Regions from separate parts of the Micromonospora sp. NPDC049048 genome, predicted to be linked through region 4. Evidence: riboswitches for the same ligand, from Rfam matches in the RefSeq annotation. Region 4 holds a riboswitch; each other region holds the start of a gene.
What was found. Region 4 has a riboswitch for cyclic di-AMP ahead of ACGFIG_RS08635 (coiled-coil domain-containing protein). Riboswitches for the same ligand answer to the same signal wherever they lie in the genome.
Positions count from the first base shown of each region.

Region 1: another riboswitch for cyclic di-AMP. It lies ahead of ACGFIG_RS11620 (coiled-coil domain-containing protein); the one in region 4 lies ahead of ACGFIG_RS08635 (coiled-coil domain-containing protein).
Region 2: another riboswitch for cyclic di-AMP. It lies ahead of ACGFIG_RS23585 (C39 family peptidase); the one in region 4 lies ahead of ACGFIG_RS08635 (coiled-coil domain-containing protein).
Region 3: another riboswitch for cyclic di-AMP. It lies ahead of ACGFIG_RS20380 (NlpC/P60 family protein); the one in region 4 lies ahead of ACGFIG_RS08635 (coiled-coil domain-containing protein).

Region 1 covers NZ_JBICTM010000003.1:224,849-229,134, reverse strand. The annotation lists gene ACGFIG_RS11630 (HelD family protein) at 1-447, shown strand, start outside; gene ACGFIG_RS11625 (cation diffusion facilitator family transporter) at 525-1,442, shown strand; cyclic di-AMP (ydaO/yuaA leader) riboswitch at 1,596-1,727, shown strand; gene ACGFIG_RS11620 (coiled-coil domain-containing protein) at 1,741-2,811, shown strand; gene ACGFIG_RS11615 (1-phosphofructokinase family hexose kinase) at 3,020-3,997, shown strand; gene surE (5'/3'-nucleotidase SurE) at 3,994-4,286, shown strand, end outside.
Region 2 covers NZ_JBICTM010000007.1:360,422-364,707, forward strand. The annotation lists gene ACGFIG_RS23575 (CDP-glycerol glycerophosphotransferase family protein) at 1-236, shown strand, start outside; gene ACGFIG_RS23580 (alpha/beta fold hydrolase) at 246-992, opposite strand; gene ACGFIG_RS23585 (C39 family peptidase) at 1,096-1,956, opposite strand; cyclic di-AMP (ydaO/yuaA leader) riboswitch at 2,189-2,329, opposite strand; gene ACGFIG_RS23590 (acyltransferase family protein) at 2,671-3,918, opposite strand; gene ACGFIG_RS23595 (polysaccharide pyruvyl transferase family protein) at 4,230-4,286, shown strand, end outside.
Region 3 covers NZ_JBICTM010000006.1:172,162-176,447, forward strand. The annotation lists gene dcd (dCTP deaminase) at 15-593, shown strand; gene ACGFIG_RS20380 (NlpC/P60 family protein) at 648-1,688, opposite strand; cyclic di-AMP (ydaO/yuaA leader) riboswitch at 1,701-1,835, opposite strand; gene ACGFIG_RS20385 (N-acetylmuramoyl-L-alanine amidase) at 2,074-4,095, shown strand; gene ACGFIG_RS20390 (NlpC/P60 family protein) at 4,169-4,286, opposite strand, start outside.
Region 4 covers NZ_JBICTM010000002.1:700,062-704,347, forward strand. The annotation lists gene ACGFIG_RS08625 (hypothetical protein) at 46-633, opposite strand; gene ACGFIG_RS08630 (YibE/F family protein) at 978-2,321, shown strand; cyclic di-AMP (ydaO/yuaA leader) riboswitch at 2,488-2,619, shown strand; gene ACGFIG_RS08635 (coiled-coil domain-containing protein) at 2,623-3,639, shown strand; gene ACGFIG_RS08640 (carbonic anhydrase) at 3,716-4,286, opposite strand, start outside.

The sequences.
Region 1 (4,286 bases), on a different contig from region 4:
CACTTCACCCTCACCACGAACTACCGCAACTCGGCGGAGATCTTCGCGGTGGCGGCGGCGGAGATCCGCCGGGTGCACCCGGACCTTCCGCTGCCCCGGGCGGTGCGCTCGACCGGCGTCGACCCGGTCGCGCTGGTGGTGCCGCCGGCGGAGCTGGAGGCCGCCGTCGTGGCGGCGACCGGCGCGCTGCTCGCCGAGGTGGAGGGCACGGTCGGGGTGATCACGCCGGTGCCGCGCCGCGACGAGGTGGCCGGCTGGCTGGGCACGCTGGGTGCGCCGCGCCTTCAGGTGGTGACCAGTCTGGAGGCCAAGGGCATGGAGTACGACGGGGTGGTCCTCGTCGCCCCGGGCGAGATCCGGGCCGACCCGGGATCGGGGGTACGGACGCTCTACGTGGCGCTGTCCCGGGCCACCCAGCGGCTCACCACCGTCGACCCGACTGGCTGAGCACCAATTACTTGCACACATAGCGATGTGAGCATAGTTTGAACGCGGTTCCGGGCCTCGACAGGGAGGATGGTCGCGTGGGCGCAGGTCATGACCACCACCACGGGTCCGTGGCGAATGCCGCGCACCGCCACCGGGGCCGGCTCTGGGCCGCGTTCGGGCTGCTCGCCGGCCTGATGGTGGTGGAGGCGGTGGCGGCCTTCCGCACGGGCTCGCTGGCCCTGCTGAGCGACGCCGGGCACATGTTCACCGACGTGCTCGGCATCGGCATGGCGCTCGCGGCGATCGCCGCCACCCGTCGGGCGAGCGGCGATCCGCAGCGCACCTTCGGCCTCTACCGGCTGGAGGTGCTGGCCGCGCTCGCCAACGCCATGCTGCTCTCCGGCGTCGCGGTCTACGTCGTGATCGAGGCGGTCCGCCGCTTCGGCGATCCGCCGCAGGTGCTGGCCGGCCCGATGCTGGTGGTCGCCGTGCTCGGCCTGCTCGCCAACGTCGGCGCGTTCGCACTCCTGCGCTCGGGGGCGAAGGAGAGCATCAACGTCCACGGCGCGTACCTGGAGGTGCTCGGCGACCTGCTGGGGTCACTCGGCGTGATCGGGGCGGCGCTGCTGATCGTCGCCACCGGCTGGTGGTGGGCCGACCCGTTGGCGGCGGTCGCGATCGGGGTGTTCATCCTGCCGCGTACCTGGCGCCTCGGCCGGGCCGCGCTGCGCATCCTGGTGCAGGCCGCGCCGGAACACCTCCAGGTCACGGCGGTGCACGACCGGCTGGCCGCCGTGCCGGGCGTCGCCGAGGTGCACGACCTGCACGTCTGGACCCTGACCTCCGGGATGGAGGTGGCCTCGGCGCACCTGACCATGGCGCCCGACGCGGAGGTCGGCGCGGTGCTGCGCGCCGCCCGGGACGCGCTGCACGACGACTTCAAGATCGAGCACGCCACGCTGCAGATCGAGCCGGGAGCGTCCTCCGGGGCCTGTGGGGCAGTCGAGTGGTAATGAGGACAACCTTAAATCTGGGTGGCTATTGTGGCGCTATGCCGGATTTGACTGTTAGTGGACACACACCCTGCGTCACCAGAGCTGCACCAGTCACACCGGCACCGGTAGTCTCGGCTTCGGCCTCCGCCAGGCGGCACCCACCGGTGCCGGCGGTGGCCGCCGCCTAATCGCCCGACGGGGCGAACCGGGGAACCATGTTCGTGGGGTGCATCCGCGTCAGCGGTAGGGATCTTCCGTCCCGAACCCGTCAGCTAACCCGGTCGGCGGCTGACGGAAGGACGCGTGTATGCCAGTGATGGCACCTGTACGACGACGTGCCGCCCGGACGGCGGCCCTGATCGCCACGATGCTCGCCCTCGGCGCCGCCGTGGCCCCGGTCACCGCCGCCCCGGCGGCGGCAGCCACCCGCGCCGGCCTGCTCGCCGCGGCCCCCGGCCAGGACGAGGAGGGCGGCACCCCGGCCCTGCGGGCCCAACTGGAGGCCGCCAGCAAGGGCTACCTCGACGCCAAGCGCGCCCTCGACACGTCGGCCAGGCGGCAGCAGCAGCTGACCGCGCAGCTCAAGACCACCGAGGTGGAGCTGGCGGCGCGCACCGCCAACGTGGGCGAGATCGCGGGGGCCGCCTACCGCACCGGCCGGCTCAGCGTGGCGTCCGCACTTCTCAACAGCGGCTCGCCGGACGGCTTCATGGACCGCGCCGCCGCCCTCGACGCGGTGGCCGCCAAGGAGGACCGGGCCCTGCGCGAGCTCCAGCAGACCCGGGACGACGCCACCCGCACCAAGCTCGCCCTGGACGGCGAGATCCGGGAGCAACGCAAGCAGGTCACCGTGATGGCCAAGCGCAAGGAGCAGGCCGAGCGGGCGCTGACGGTCGCCAACCAGAAGCAGCAGGCCGCGGGCGGAGGCGGCTCGCCGGGCGGCACCTCGAACAAGACGGCGAAGGCGGCGCCGCGCAACTCCGACGGCTCCTGGCCGTCCGAGTCGTGCAGCGTCAACGACCCCACCCCCGCCAACGGCTGCATCACGCCGCGCACCCTGCACGCGCTGAACCAGGCCAAGGCGGCGGGCTTCACCCGCTACGTCTCCTGCTACCGCTCCGGCGGCTCCGGGGAGCACCCCAAGGGCCGGGCCTGCGACTTCGCGGCGCAGAAGGGCGGCTTCGGCGGCGACGCCACGGGCGGCGACCGGACGTACGGCAACAACCTCGCGGCGTACTTCGTGAACAACGCCGACCGCCTCGCCGTGCTCTACGTGATCTGGTACCGGCAGATCTGGTTGCCGAGCAGCGGGTGGAAGTCGTACAGCGGAGCCAACGGCGACCCGTCCAGCGATCACACCAACCACGTACACCTGTCGGTCTACTGACGCCCGCGCCCCGGGTGCCACGCGTCGCGGCACCCGGGGCGTACCGGCGCCCGTCGTCTCCGGCGGCTCCTGGTCCGGCCCTCACGACGCCGCGCCGAAGCCGCCCGGAGTCCGGCCGCACGGACAACGCTCCCGCTACCGTCAGCTCATGCGCGGCCACGCACCGTGCCGACGGTTGGAGGGGTGGGGGCATGAACGGGTACGACGGATGAGCGGGCACGTGATGGTCTTCGCGCCCACGCCCCGGCTGACGGTGACCGTGGACCAGCCCAGCGAGGCGCCGGAGCTGCACCTGCACCCCGGCGGGCAGGGCGTCTGGCAGGCCCGGATGGTGATGTCGCTCGGGGTCGACGTGGTGCTCTGCACCGCCCTCGGTGGCGAGATCGGCCAGGTGCTGGAGCCGCTGCTGGTCAGCGAGGGGGTGGACCTGAAGGTGGTGGTCCGCGACTCCGGCAGCGGCGGGTACGTGCACGACCGGCGCGAGGGCTCCCGGCGGGAGATCGTGGACGTGCCCGGCCAGCCGCTCAGCCGGCACGAGCTGGACGAGATCTACAACCTGGCCCTCGGCGAGGGGCTGCGCGCCGAGGTCAGCGTACTGAGCGGGCCGAACGAGCCGTCCCTGGTCCCGGCCGACCTCTACCGCCGTTTCGCCGCCGACCTCGGGGCCAACGGCAGCCGGGTGGTGGTCGACCTCTGCGGTGAGCACCTCGACGCCGTGCTGAGCAGCGGCGTCTTCTTCCTGAAGGTCAGCCACGAGGAGCTGATCGCCGACGGCCGCGCCGACGGCGACGACGAGGAGCAGCTCACCCGGGCCCTCTACGACCTGCACGCCGCGGGCGCCGAGAACGTGGTGGTGAGCCGGGCCGACAAGCCCGCCCTCGCCCTCGTCGACGGCGAGGTCTTCGAGGTGGAGATGCCCCGGCTGGAGGCGGCCGACCCGCGCGGGGCGGGCGACTCGATGACCGCCGGGGTGGCGGCCGTGACGGCACGCGGCGGTGACGTGCGCACCGCGATCCGTACCGGCGCGGCGGCCGGCGCGCTGAACGTGACCCGGCACGGCCTGGGCACCGGCCGGATCGACTCGATCACCGGCCTGGTCGACCGGGTGCGCCTCGTACCGGCGGGCAGCCGGCCGCAGGAGCGGACCAGCCCGGACGAGCTGGCCCACCGGGCGGCCGAGCGATGACGCTGCGCGTACTGGTCACCAACGACGACGGGATCGCCGCGCCCGGCATCCAGGCGCTGGCGCGGGCGGCGGCGGACCGGGGCCTGGACGTGGTCGTCGCCGCGCCGCTGGAGGAGGCGAGCGGCACCAGCGCCGCGATGACCGCCGTGGAGCGCGACGGGCACGTGGTGGTCCACGAGCACCCGCTGCCGGAACTGCCCCAGGTCCCGGCGTTCGCGGTCGGCGGCTCCCCCGGCTTCATCGCGCTGATCGCGGTGCACGGCGCCTTCGGGCCGCCGCCGATGGTGGT
Region 2 (4,286 bases), on a different contig from region 4:
CCAACGTCGACGAGGTGCTGACCGCGCTGCTGGACACCGATCCGCTGGCCTCGGCGCGGTGGACCACCCGGAGCCGCTACCTGGGCGACTTCCCGGCCGAGTCGTACGCCGAGGCGTTCCTGGCGGCGGCGCGGCGGCAGCTCGACGAGGGCTGGAACCCGCCGGCCCCGCGTACCGCCGGCGGGCCCGGCGTGCCGGTCGACCCGGACGAGGCGACGCTCTCCCCCACCACCTGACGCCTCCGGTCAGCGGTAGGGGTCGACGAGGGCCAGGACCGCCTCGGGGGCCTCGACGTGGGCGTTGTGCCCGAGGCCGGGCAGGGTGGCGACCGGCACGCCCAACTCCTTGAGCTGGGCGTCGGTGACCATGGGGTCGTGCTCGCCGCGGGCCAGCAGCACCGGCACGTCGGTGGCCGCCAGCAGGGCGGGTAGGCCCGGCTCGCCCACGCCGAACGCGGCGGGGTCCATCGCCAGCCGCCAGCGGCCGTCGACCTGGCGCAGCCCGGCCGCCACGATCGGATGCTCCGGGGCGACGAGCCCGGTCAGCCCGGCCACCCGCAGGTAGCGGCGGGCCGCCTCGTCCCGGCTGGCGAACCAGGTCACCGGCCGGGTCGCCAACTCGCCTGCCTTCGCCAGCTCCGCCGGTGACCAGACCGCCTTGATGCCGACCCCGACCACGGCGTCCACCGGCAGGCCGGCGCCGCGGGCGGCCAGCGCCAGCCCGACCACCCCGCCGAGGGAGTGGCCCAGCACGACGAGCCGTTCCCCCGCCGGCAGAGCGGCGGCGATCCGCGCGGCCAGCCCCGCGAACGAGTACTCCGGCAGCGGCGGCGACCAGCCGTGGCCGGCGAGGTCCGGCGCCAGCCACCGCCCCGCCCACCGGCGTTCCAGCAGCGGCGCCAACGGCAGCCACACCTCGCCGGTGGCGCCCATGCCGTGCAGCAGCAGGAGCACGCGCCGGCCGTCCTCCCGGTCACCCGTTCCGTCGACCATGCAGCGCAGTGTGTCACCCGGGCGGGCCGAGGGCGAGGGCCGTGACCCGGACACGACATCGGGCGCCGGCCCCCGGGTGGGAGCCGACGCCCGGCGGTGTCGCTCAGGCGGAGTAGCCGCGGGTGGCGGCCCAGTTCGCCAGGGCGATGGTGCTCATCCAGTACGAGGCGGTCGCGGGGTTCGCCGAGTCGGCGATCTTCACCAGCCGGCCCTCGTCCTGGTAGCCGACGACGGCGACGTAGTGACCGCCGGGGAACGAGTGCCAGCCGCCGTTGGTGTCCGTGGCGCTGCCGGCCACGTTCACCACGACGCCCCGCCCGTCGCCGATGGCCGCGACGACGTCGGCCTGGAGCCGGTCCATCTGGGCCGGGGTGGCGGCGCCGCCGGGAATCATCCGGGTCCGGTACGGCGCACCCTTCACCGTCGCGTTCAGCACGCGGGTGGTGTCCTCGGCGGAGTCGGTGCCCATCTGGTCGGTACCCAGCTGGGCGCCGAGGGTGTCCTGGCTGCGTGCGATGCCGGCGGCGCTGAGGGCGTGCCGGACGGCCGCCGGGCCGCAGTTGTAGAAGGTGGTCTGGGCCTGGTAGTCGTAGTTCAGGCTCTTGGCCGCCGGGGGCTTCGGCCGCTCCGGCTCACGGGTCACATCCGGGTTGGCGGCGGCGCTGGAGGCGCTGGCCGAGGGGGCTGCGCTGGAGGCCGCCGGAGCGGCGCTGGACGGGACGGCGCTGGACGGGGCGGTCGTGACCCGGGCCGCTCCGCGCGAGGCGGCGTCGTCGTCGCGCGATTCGGTCGCGGCGACCGGGGCCTGCGCGGCGGCGGGGGCCTCGTCGGTGCTGGCCAGCAGCGCGCCCGTGCCCGACGCCAGCACGAGCGCGGCGGCGGACGCGGCGGCCAGCTGGTACGGACGTTCGGACGTGAGGCGACGCAGCTGTCGCTTGAGGTGGTGCTTCACGGTTTCCTCCACGGGCTCGGGGTGGGCAGCCCGCGATCCGTGCCGAGGGCAGGGCGGACCGACCGCGCGGACGGACGTCCGCGCGGGGTGCTGGGCTGCTCAGGGGGTGCGCCCGGGAAGCCGGGCGACGAACGACGGTGACCGGTCGGTCAGCTCACGACCTGCTGGCCGAGGAGCGCGGGCACCGCGACGCCGTGGAGACGGCGGAACAACCGAGGGGCGGATGGGTGCTGCACGAGGATGGAACTCCTTCCGACACCGCCGACCGGGTTAGCTGACGGATTCGGGCGGGAAGAACGCCCTACCAAGGGCCTACGGCCCTCGGATTCACCCCATGAAGCAGTGGGTCCCCGGTTCGTCGTTCACGATTAGGCGGGTCGGCGCGGCGTCGCCCTCTGGCGATCGGGTACCGCACCGGACGCGCCGACATTACTGGCCGGTTCGCGCCCTGCCAACCCCACCCCACCTGCCTAAACCTGGATCCTGGGCCCGATTTTGCGGGCATCGAGCCACTGTCGTGACTCAATGGGACGACCGTTTCTGGGAGCCCTCCGGGGGACGAGGGGTCAAGCAGGCGGACATCGGCACCCCGAATTCGCGGCGTGAATCGACCCGCGCACGTTGGTTGACCGATTCGGCGCCGTGGTGACCGGCGTCACCGAAACGGTGGGATTACCGTCCGTGCGCGGGCCGGCCCCGGCGGGAACGTCCCGCCCGCCGGGACGGTCAGCGTGAGTCGACGTACGTCGGTCGGTCCCCGGTCCGTGGCTCGGCGGACCGGGGGCGCGGCACGGCGCTGTCCCGCTTCCCCGACGCCTCCGCCGGCCCGGTACCGCCGGAGGTGCTCCCGGCGTCGTCCCCGCCGGGCGGCGTCGGCCGGGCGGGCCGGCGCGGGGTGAGCAGCCGCATCATCGGCTTCTCCACGAAGCGGTGCAGCAGGCCGGCCAGGGCCAGGTTCACCAGCAGGAAGCCGAGCACCACCGCCAGTCCCCACCAGCCGCGGAAGCCCACGCCCCAGTCGCCGGTGAGCCGCAGGACGGTGATCATCACCAGGACGTGCACCAGGTAGAAGGCGAAGGAGACCTCGCCGAGCCAGATCATCGGACGGGACCGCCACGGCGAGCGCCGCCCGCGCACGTCCGCGTCGGCCGCCGCGGTGATGACCAGGATGTACGCCACCGAGAGCAGGGCCGCCCACAGTTCGGCGCGGACCCACTGCGCGGCGACCAGCCAGGTCGCCACGAAGACGAGGCTGGCGACGGGCAGGCGCGGGCCCCGCCAGCGGCCCCGCCGCATCAGCTCGGCGGCGGCGACGCCCATCCAGAACTCCAGCGACCGTACGGGCGGGAAGACCTGGGTGAACCACCAGCGGCTCTCCTCCGGCACCAGGGCCTGGCCCGGCCAGAGCGCCAGGATCAGCAGCGGCACCGCGACCACGACGGCCCACAGCGCCCACGGCCGGGCCCGGCGGATCAGCGGCAGCGCCAGCGGCAGGCAGAGGTAGAAGAAGAACTCGCAGGACAGCGACCAGCTGACCGTGTTGATGCTGTAGAAGTGGCCCGGCCGGGGGTCCCAGGCCTGGAGGAGGAACAGGTTCTCCACGGCGACGAACCGGTCCACCGGGTCGGCGAACCAGGCCGCGACCGCCAGGGCCGCCCCCCACAGCACCACGTGGCTCGGCCAGATCTTGGCCACCCGGCGGCGCCAGAACGCCCGGCGGGTGTCGGTGGGCCGCGCCGACCAGACCAGCACGAAGCCGCTGAGGATGAAGAAGAACTGCACGCCGGACAGGCCGAGGGTGAAGATCCAGTCCACGACGGCCTTGTGGCCGGGCTCGGCGATGATGCCCATCGTCGCGGCGTGGAACCCGAAGACGAGCAGGGCGGCGACCCAGCGCAGCCCCGTCAGCGACGGCAGGCGGTTGGCCGAGGACGCGGGCCGTTCGGCCGGCGCGACGGTCGCGGCGTCCGTCATGCCGACATCCCGGCGCTCCGCAGGCTCACCAGCACGTACGTCTCCTCCTCGGCCCTCCGCGGGCAGGCGCCCCGCGGGGCCTGCTGGCGGCCCACCGGTCGGTACCGCCCGTCGGGCACCCTACCTGCCGAACGTGAGGCTCTGTTCCGTACCGTCCGCGAGTGTCCGTTATGCCCCGACAGGCGTGGACGCCCTCCCCGGTTCCCGATGGTCGAGGCGTTTTGTCCCGAGACGGCAGCGCAGGGCGTCCGGGTCCGCGCCGGATGCCTGGCTAGTATTCCGGGACCCGAAGGTGACGAGAGGCGGGACGAATGCACCGGCGCATCCTGATGCGGGCGAAGAAGGGTCCGTTCGACGTCTACTCCCCC
Region 3 (4,286 bases), on a different contig from region 4:
GCTAAGGTGTGCGGATGCTGCTCTCCGATCGCGACCTGGCCCGCGAGATCGAGGCGGGAACGCTCGCGCTGGAGCCGTTCGAGCCCGCGTTGGTGCAACCGTCCAGCATCGACGTACGCCTGGACAAGCTCTTCCGGGTCTTCAACAACCACCTCTACACCCACATCGACCCCGCCCAGCAGCAGGACGACCTCACGTCGATGGTCGAGGTGCCCGACGGCGAGCCCTACGTGCTGCATCCCGGCGAGTTCGTGCTCGCCTCGACGCTGGAGGTCATCTCGCTCGGCGACCAGCTCGCCGGCCGCCTGGAGGGGAAGAGCTCACTGGGCCGGCTCGGCCTGCTCACCCACTCCACGGCGGGCTTCATCGACCCGGGCTTCTCCGGCCACGTCACCCTGGAGCTGTCCAACGTGGCCAACCTGCCGATCACGCTCTGGCCGGGCATGAAGATCGGGCAACTCTGCATCTTCCGGCTCTCGTCGCCGGCGGAGCACCCGTACGGCTCGGTCGTCTACGGCTCGCGCTACCAGGGGCAGCGCGGGCCGACCCCGAGCCGCTCCTGGCAGCACTGGCGCACCTGGCCGACCCGCTGACCCGACCTGCGAGCGGGCGGAGGGCCCCCGCCGGGCGGGGACCCTCCGGGCACGTCAGCCGGGTCGGCCGTAGCTGTGGATCGGGCCGTCGTCGACCTTCTTCATCTTGATCGGCACCCCGGCGCGGGAGGCGTGCACCACCCAGCCCCCGCCGACGTACATGCCGACGTGGTGCAGGTCGCTGTAGTAGAAGACCAGGTCCCCCGGGCGCAGCTCGCTCCGGCTGACGGACGCGGTGACCCGGCGCTGCTGCGCGGCGTTGTGCGGCAGCGAGACCCCGGCCTTCGCCCAGGCGGCGAGCATCAGGCCGGAGCAGTCGTACGAGTTCGGCCCCTCGGCACCCCAGACGTAGGGCTTGCCGATCTGGGCACAGGCGAACTTCACGGCGGTACCGGCCGGGCCGCCGGGGTAGCCGGCCGGGCAGGGGGCGGGACGCAGCGGCCCGCCGCCGCCGTTGCCGTAGACCCGCAGCCGCAGCTTCTGCAACCGGTCGATCTCGGCGTTGATCTGCTTCTTCTTCGCCGCGAGCTGGGCCTCGGTGCGGCTGAGCTGGACGACCATCTCGTCCAGCGGCGCCTTCTTCGCGGCCAGTTGGTCGCGCAGCTCGGCGACCTGCCGCACGTCCTGCTGCTGGTGCTGGGCGAACCGGTCGAGCAGTTCGAGCTGCCCGACCATCTCGCTGGGCGAGCGGCTGCCCAGCAGGGCGTTGACGACGGAGACGTTCTCGCCCTTGTAGGCGCGGGCGGCCAGGGCGCCCACCTTCTCCATCGCCTCGTCGACCCGCTTCTCCAGCGGCCCGATCTGCGCGGCGAGCGCGTTCGCCTGCTTGCGTCTGGCGGCCAGGTCCTGTCGGGTGGCGTTGTGCCGCTCGATGATCGGTTCGAGCTTGTTCCAGTCCTCGTCGATCTGCCGCTCGATCTCGGCGACCGTCGGTTCGGCGTGGGCCGCCGTGGCGCCACCGGTCAGGACGACGGCGAACGCGGCGAGGGCGGCGAGGGCGGTGGTGCAGCGGTACCAGCGTGGGCGCGGCGCAGCCGTCGTCGGGTCGGTGCGGACCGACCGGGCCGACGGTGGCCGCGGGGCATGGTGTGCCACCGGGCTGCGTACTCCTTCTTCCGGACCGCCTACCGGGTTAGCTGACGGGTTCGGGCGGGAAGGGGACGCCCTACCGCAGGGGCTGCGGATTCACCCCGGGAACCTGGGTCCCCGGCTCGCTCGTGAGCGACTCGGCGGTGTCGGACCGCCACCGCCCGGGTTGGACGGATTGTCACCGGCCGACGAATGACCAGAGTAGAGACGGCCGTTATCGATCCGCAACCCTGCGGGCAGTGACACTCCGTACCCACCCGCGCCTGGCGAATCCGCAACCCGGAAGACGAAGATTTTCTTCCTTCTGAAGTGTCAGACAGAAAGGTATTGACCAAAGGCGGCGGGCGGGGCGAAGGTGGCCCCACCTTTGCCCGCCCGAACTGGGGGTCTGATGCACCTGTCAGCGACATCGAGGAGCAGACGCGTCCTGCTGGCCGCCGCCGTGGCCGCCGCCCTGACGGCGACGCCGCTCACCGCCGCCGGATCCGCCGCCGCAGCGACGCCGGTGACCGACCGGCAGCAGCAGTACGCCGCCGCGTCGGCCGAGTACGGCGTGCCGGAGAGCGTCCTGCTCGGGGTCTCCTACCTACAGTCCCGCTGGGACACCAACGCCGGCACGCCGAGCACCAGCGGCGGCTACGGACCGATGCACCTCACCGACGCCGAGCACGTCGCCGCCCTGTCCGGCGGCACCCACCACGACGAGGGCAGCGAGGACCCGCGCGGCGACGACTCCCGCCCGTCCCTGGCCGAGGCCAACGAGCCGCCGGCCGCCGCCCCGCCCGCCGAGGCGCTCCGGACGCTCGACGCCGCCGCGGAACTGACCGGCGCCAGCGAGGAGGCGCTGCGCACGGACGTCACGGCGAACATCCGGGGCGGCGCGGCGCTGCTGGCCGCGTACCAGAAGGAGATCGGCGCCCCGGTCGGTGCCGGCACCGACCCCGCGGCCTGGTACGGCGCGGTGGCCCGGTACTCGGGCGCGGACAGCGCCGACGCCGCGGCGGCCTTCGCCAACGAGGTGTACGCCACCATCGCCACCGGCGACAGCCGGCTGACCGACGACGGGCAGCGCGTCACGCTGGCCGGCAGCGCGGTCCAGCCGGACCGTTCCTGGCTGGACCGGCTGCGGCTGCGCAAGCTCGCCCGGCCCGACGGGCTGGAGTGCCCGGTCGACATCTCCTGCGAGTGGATCCCGGCGCCGTACCAGCAGTACGGGCCCGCCCTGGGCGACTACGGCAACCACGACCTGGCGAACCGGCCCACGCAGCAGAAGATCGAGTACATCGTCATCCACGACACCGAGGGCTACTTCGGCCCCAGCGTCAACCTGGTCAAGGACCCGAAGCGGGTGGGCTGGCACTACACCCTGCGCTCGGTCGACGGCCACATCGCCCAGCACATCAAGACCAAGGACGTCGGCTGGCACGCCGGCAACTGGTACGTGAACGCCAAGTCCATCGGCCTGGAGCACGAGGGCTTCGCCGGGCACGGCACCTGGTACACCGAGGCGATGTACCGCACCTCCGCCAAGCTGGTCCGTCACCTGGCGCGGCAGTACAACATCCCGCTGGACCGCAACCACATCATCGGCCACGACAACGTCCCCGGCACCGTCGCCGCGAACGTGCGCGGCATGCACTGGGACCCGGGACCGTACTGGGACTGGTCGCACTACTTCGACCTGCTGAAGGCGCCGTTCAAGTCGACCGGCACGCACCGGACCGGGCTGGTCACCATCGACCCCGACTTCGCCACCAACCAGCCGCCGTTCACCGGCTGCAACCGGCAGCCGCCGGGCGTGCCGAACCCGCCGCCGGCGGAGGCCCCCTGCCCGCTGCGCGGCTCCTCCGCGCTGTTCCTGCACAACGCGCCGAGCCACGACGCGCCGCTGGTCAACGACATCGCGTTGCGGCCCGACGGCACCCCCAACACCAAGTACGTCTCCGACCACGGCGCCCGCGTCTCGGCCGGCCAGACGTACGCGCTGGCGGAGGTCCAGGGCGACTGGACCGCGATCTGGTACCTCGGGCAGAAGGGGTGGTTCCACAACCCCGCCTCGAAGCCGACGGCGAAGTGGTCCGTCGGGTTCGTCGTGACCCCGAAGGCCGGTAAGGCCACCATCCCGGTGTACGGCCGGGCCTACCCGGAGCAGGCCGCGTACCCGGGGGGCGTGCCGTACCAGGCGATCTCGCCGTTGCAGTACACCCTGTCGGCCGGTGAGCGCTACGCCGTCGGCAACCTGCTCCCCGGCGAGTACTACCGGGCCGTCACGTTCGACGGCTCCGCCCCGGGTGACCGGACGGTCGTCCGCGGCGACAACAGGTACGTGCAGGTCCAGTTCGGTCACCGGATCATGTACGTCAACCTGGACGACGTGGACCTGGTGCCCTCCCCGCTGGGCGCGCCCCGCTGATCCACCCGTACGACGAAGGCCCCCGGTCGACTCCGACCGGGGGCCCTTCGTTGCGTGGATCAGCGGGCGCGCATCAGGGCCTGCGGAACCCGGCCACCGGCATCGTGTTGATGCTGGAGACGTTCACCGGCTTGCCGGCCCGGGGCGCGTGCACCATCTTGTCGTTGCCGAGATAGAGGCCGACGTGGTGC
Region 4 (4,286 bases):
ACGAGGACGCGGAACGGCGTGAGCCGCACCCGCGTCGAACGCGTCCTACCTGCGCAGCACCGAGACCGTGGCGAGCCGCAGACCGACCGGCCGGGGTGGTGGGGCCCGGGGCGGCGGGACGCAGCCGACCGGACCGCCCCCCACCGGGCCGACAGCGCGTACGCGGGCCGACAGGAGCGCCGCCAGCAACAGCAGCGAGGCCGCGAACGCGCCCAGCACGGCCAGGCACACTCCCCACCCGGGCAGCTCTCCCCCCGCACCGCCGGACGGCAGGAGCTGTCCTGCCGCGCAGCCACCGGGGCAGTCCACGACGGCCCCGAGGGCCGCTCCTACGGCATGGAGAGCCGCCCCGCCGGCGTGGAGGGCGACGTCCTGCGGGGGCGGCGCGAGCGCACCGTCGGCGTGCGGGACGGGCGCGAGGGCCGCGTGCGGGGCGGGCGCGAGCACCATCTGCTGGACGGGCGCGAGGGCCGCGTGCGGGGCGGGCACGGCGGCGGCGTGCCCCGACGGGGCGGGGGCATGGCCGGTCGGGTGCGAGTCGTGACCGATCGTGTGCATGGCGGCCAGCCCGAGCAGCGTGCCGACGAGCAGCAGGAGCCGCGCGCCCCGCGTCGCCGTCACCGTCGTCCGCACAACCGTCACGCTAGCGCGTCGACCCGCTCCGCACGGGTACCAACCCGCGGCGTCCCCGCATCGATGCCCGACTGAGGTCCGCGTCGCGACACCGCCCGCACGACCTGCGCGCCGGTGCGGGGGTGGCTACCATTCGGCCGGTGGCCATCCGGACTCCGCACCGCCCGCACCGCGTCCCCCGCCGGGCGGTGGCACCGAGCACCCGCCGCCGGGCGGGGGCCGACGACCGGGGTACGTGACCGCACCGCCACGTGGGGATGGTCCCCCGTCCCAGCCGCGTGGCGAGGCTGAACCGACCGGCCCGCCGGCCCGTACCACGCCCTGGATTCGTTGGGAGACACTCGATGGGCGCCGACCACACCCGTCCCGCTCCGTCCGCCCCGCCGGGCGTACGGCGGGTCCTCTTCGCGACCGTGGTGCCCCTCTTCGTCGCCACGTTGATCGCGGCCCTGGTGCTGTGGCCACGGGACACGCCCGATCCCGTGGCCGGCACCGACACGCCCCGCTACCACGGCACCGTCACGCGGGTGGTGACGGAGCCGTGCCCGCCGGCCCTGGAGACCCCGGAGGGAGGCCCGGGGGAGGCACCGGGCCCCTGCGGCACGGTGACCGTACGGGTGGAGGACGGCCCCGACGCCGGCCAGCAGGTGCAGACACCGATTCCGGCCGGGCCCGGCGCACCGACCGTCGCCGTCGACGACGAGATCATCCTGGTCGAGCTCACCGACCCCGCCGACCCCACGGCCAGCGCCTACAACATCGCCGAACACCAGCGCGGAAAGCCGCTGATCTGGCTGGTGGCGCTCTTCGCGGCCGCCATCGTCGCCTTCGGGCGGTGGCGCGGGCTGGCCGCGCTGGCCGGCCTGGCGGCGAGCTTCGCCATCCTGCTGACCTTCGTGCTGCCCGGGATCAGCGCCGGGAGCCCGCCGCTGCTGGTCGCGGTCGTCGGCGCCGCCCTGATCATGTTCGTGGTGCTCTACCTGACCCACGGCGTGACCGCCCAGACCTCGGTGGCCGTACTCGGCACGTTGGGCAGCCTGGTGCTGACCGGCGTCCTCGGCACCATCGCCACCGCCGCGACCCACCTGACCGGGTTCGGTTCCGAGGACGCCACCACGCTGTCGATGTACCAGGCCGACGTCGACCTGCACGGCCTGCTGCTGGCCGGGATCATCATCGGCTCCCTCGGCGTGCTGGACGACGTCACGGTGACCCAGGCCGCCACGGTCACCGAACTGGCGCACGCCAACCCCGGGCTGTCCCGGACGCAGCTTTACCGGGCGGCGACCCGGGTCGGCCGGGCGCACATCGCCTCGACGGTGAACACCATCGTGCTGGCGTACGCCGGCGCCTCGCTGCCGGTGCTGCTCCTGCTGACGGCCGACTCGCGGGCGGTGACCCAGCTGCTCACCAGCGAGTTCCTCGCCCAGGAGATCGTCCGCAGCGCGGTCGCCACCCTGGGTCTGATCGCCGCCGTGCCACTGACCACCGGGCTGGCGGCCCTGGTGACCACGGCCGGCCGTCGCGGCGGGGACACCGCCGACCGCGCCGCGACCGCGCCGACGCCCCGGCCGGCGACCGACCGGTCCGAGGCGCTGGAGGCCCTCGGCGGGCCGCGCGGGGAAACGCCGTCCGCCGCTCCCACCGGATGGTCCGGCCGGGACAGGAGTACGGACACCGCATGGTGAAACTCCGCAGCGTGACCGACCGGGGCGTCCGGCCTGATAAACGCGTCACTGGTCACCGTGTGCCATTACGAAATAACGCATTTAGTCGGCTTAGGGACGTAGATCCCCGGGAGTGCTCTCGGGTAACCTCGCTGCCGGTCACCATTGAAGGCGCGCAGCGGCGCCTGCGGTGCCGCCGCCCAATCGCCGCCAGGCGAGCCGGGGAACCAGGCACGTGGGGTGAATCCGCGACAGCGGTAGGGGCCACTTCCGCCCCGAACCCGTCAGCTAACCCGGTCGGCGGTCGACGGAAGGGAAAACTGTGACGGCACCCCTACGCCGCTGGCTGACGCCTGTGGTGGCCGTACTCGCCGCGCTGGCGGTCCTCGCCGGCCCTGTTCCGGCGGTGGCCGCACCCACCCCGCCCACGCCCTCCGGGCACGGGGACGACGAGCCCAAGCTGCTCGACGACCTGATCGAGGCCCGCAACCGGTCCTACGTCCAGGCCAAGGCGAAGCTGGCGAAGTCGAAGAAGCGCCAGCTCGAACTCGCCCTGGAGGTCGACCGCGCGCAGGCCGAGCTGAACGCGCTGGCCCCGCAGGTCAGCCAGATCGCCGCCCAGTCCTACCGGACGGGGCGGATCGGGGCGGTGTCGATGCTGCTGGACACCGCCAGCCCCGACTCGTTCGTCCAACGCGCCGCCGCGCTCGACGAACTCAACCTGGTCAACTCCAAGAAGCTCGCCGAGGTGAACGCGGTCAAGGACCGCGCCGAGCAGGCGAAGCTGGCGCTCGACGCCGAGGTGCGCGAGCAGCAGCGGCTGACGAACGAGATGGCCCGCGGCAAGAAGGAGGCGGAGAAGGCGCTCGCCCTGGTCGGCGGCAGAGGGCTGACCGGCGGCAAGGTGGTCGCCACCTCGCCGGTGGCGAAGATCGCGCCGGGTCGTACCGCCGACGGCGACTGGAAGCCCCTGTCCTGCACCGAGGACGACCCCACCACCTCCGGCTGCATCACCGCGCGCACGCTGCACATGTACAAGGAGGTCAAGCGGGCCGGCTTCAACCGGTTCGTCGGCTGCTACCGCTCCGGCGGCCCGTACGAGCATCCGAAGGGCCGGGCCTGCGACTGGTCGCTGCAACGCAGTGGCTTCTCCCCCTGGCACAACGACGACACCTACATGTACGGCAACAACCTGACCGCGTTCCTGGTCCGCAACGCCGACCGGCTCGGCATCTACTACGTGATCTGGAACAGGCAGATCTGGTTCCCGGCGACCGGCTGGAAGTCCTACAGCGGCCCGTCGAACCACACGGACCACGTACACGTGTCACTGCTCTAGCAGCGCCCTCGGGCCACGCACAGGGCCGCCCCCGCCGGACGCGGGAGCGGCCCTGTGTCATCGGGTGGGACCGCAGTCAGGCGAGCGCGACGCTGGCCGCCGGCTCCGGCGCGTCGACCGCGAGGGCGGGCACCGCGGCCACCGTCCGCACCTCGCCGGCGGTCAGCCGGTACGACATGCCGACCACCCCGCAGCGGCCGGCGGCCACCTCGGCGGCGAGCACGGCGGAGCGGCCCAGCATGGCCTCGACGGTGTACGCGATGTGGATGTCGACGATCCCGTCGATGTCCTCCACGCCCTCGGCGGCGGCCCGGCGCAGGCTGGGCACCACGGCGTCCACCACCGCGCACAGGTGGCCCGCCGGTGGGGTGCCGGTGGCGTCCGCCGCACGCGCCGCCTGGACGGCCCCGCAGGAGTCGTGCCCGAGCACCACGATCAGCGGCGTGCCCAGGACCGTGACGGCGTACTCCACGCTGCCCAGCACCTCGGGGCCGATGGTGTGCCCGGCGGTGCGGACGACGAAGAGGTCGCCCAGGCCCCGATCGAAGATGATCTCGGCGGCGAGCCGGGAGTCGGAGCAGCCGACGATCACCGCGAAGGGGTGCTGCCCGTCGGCGACCGCGGCGCGGTGCCCGGCGTCCTGGTTC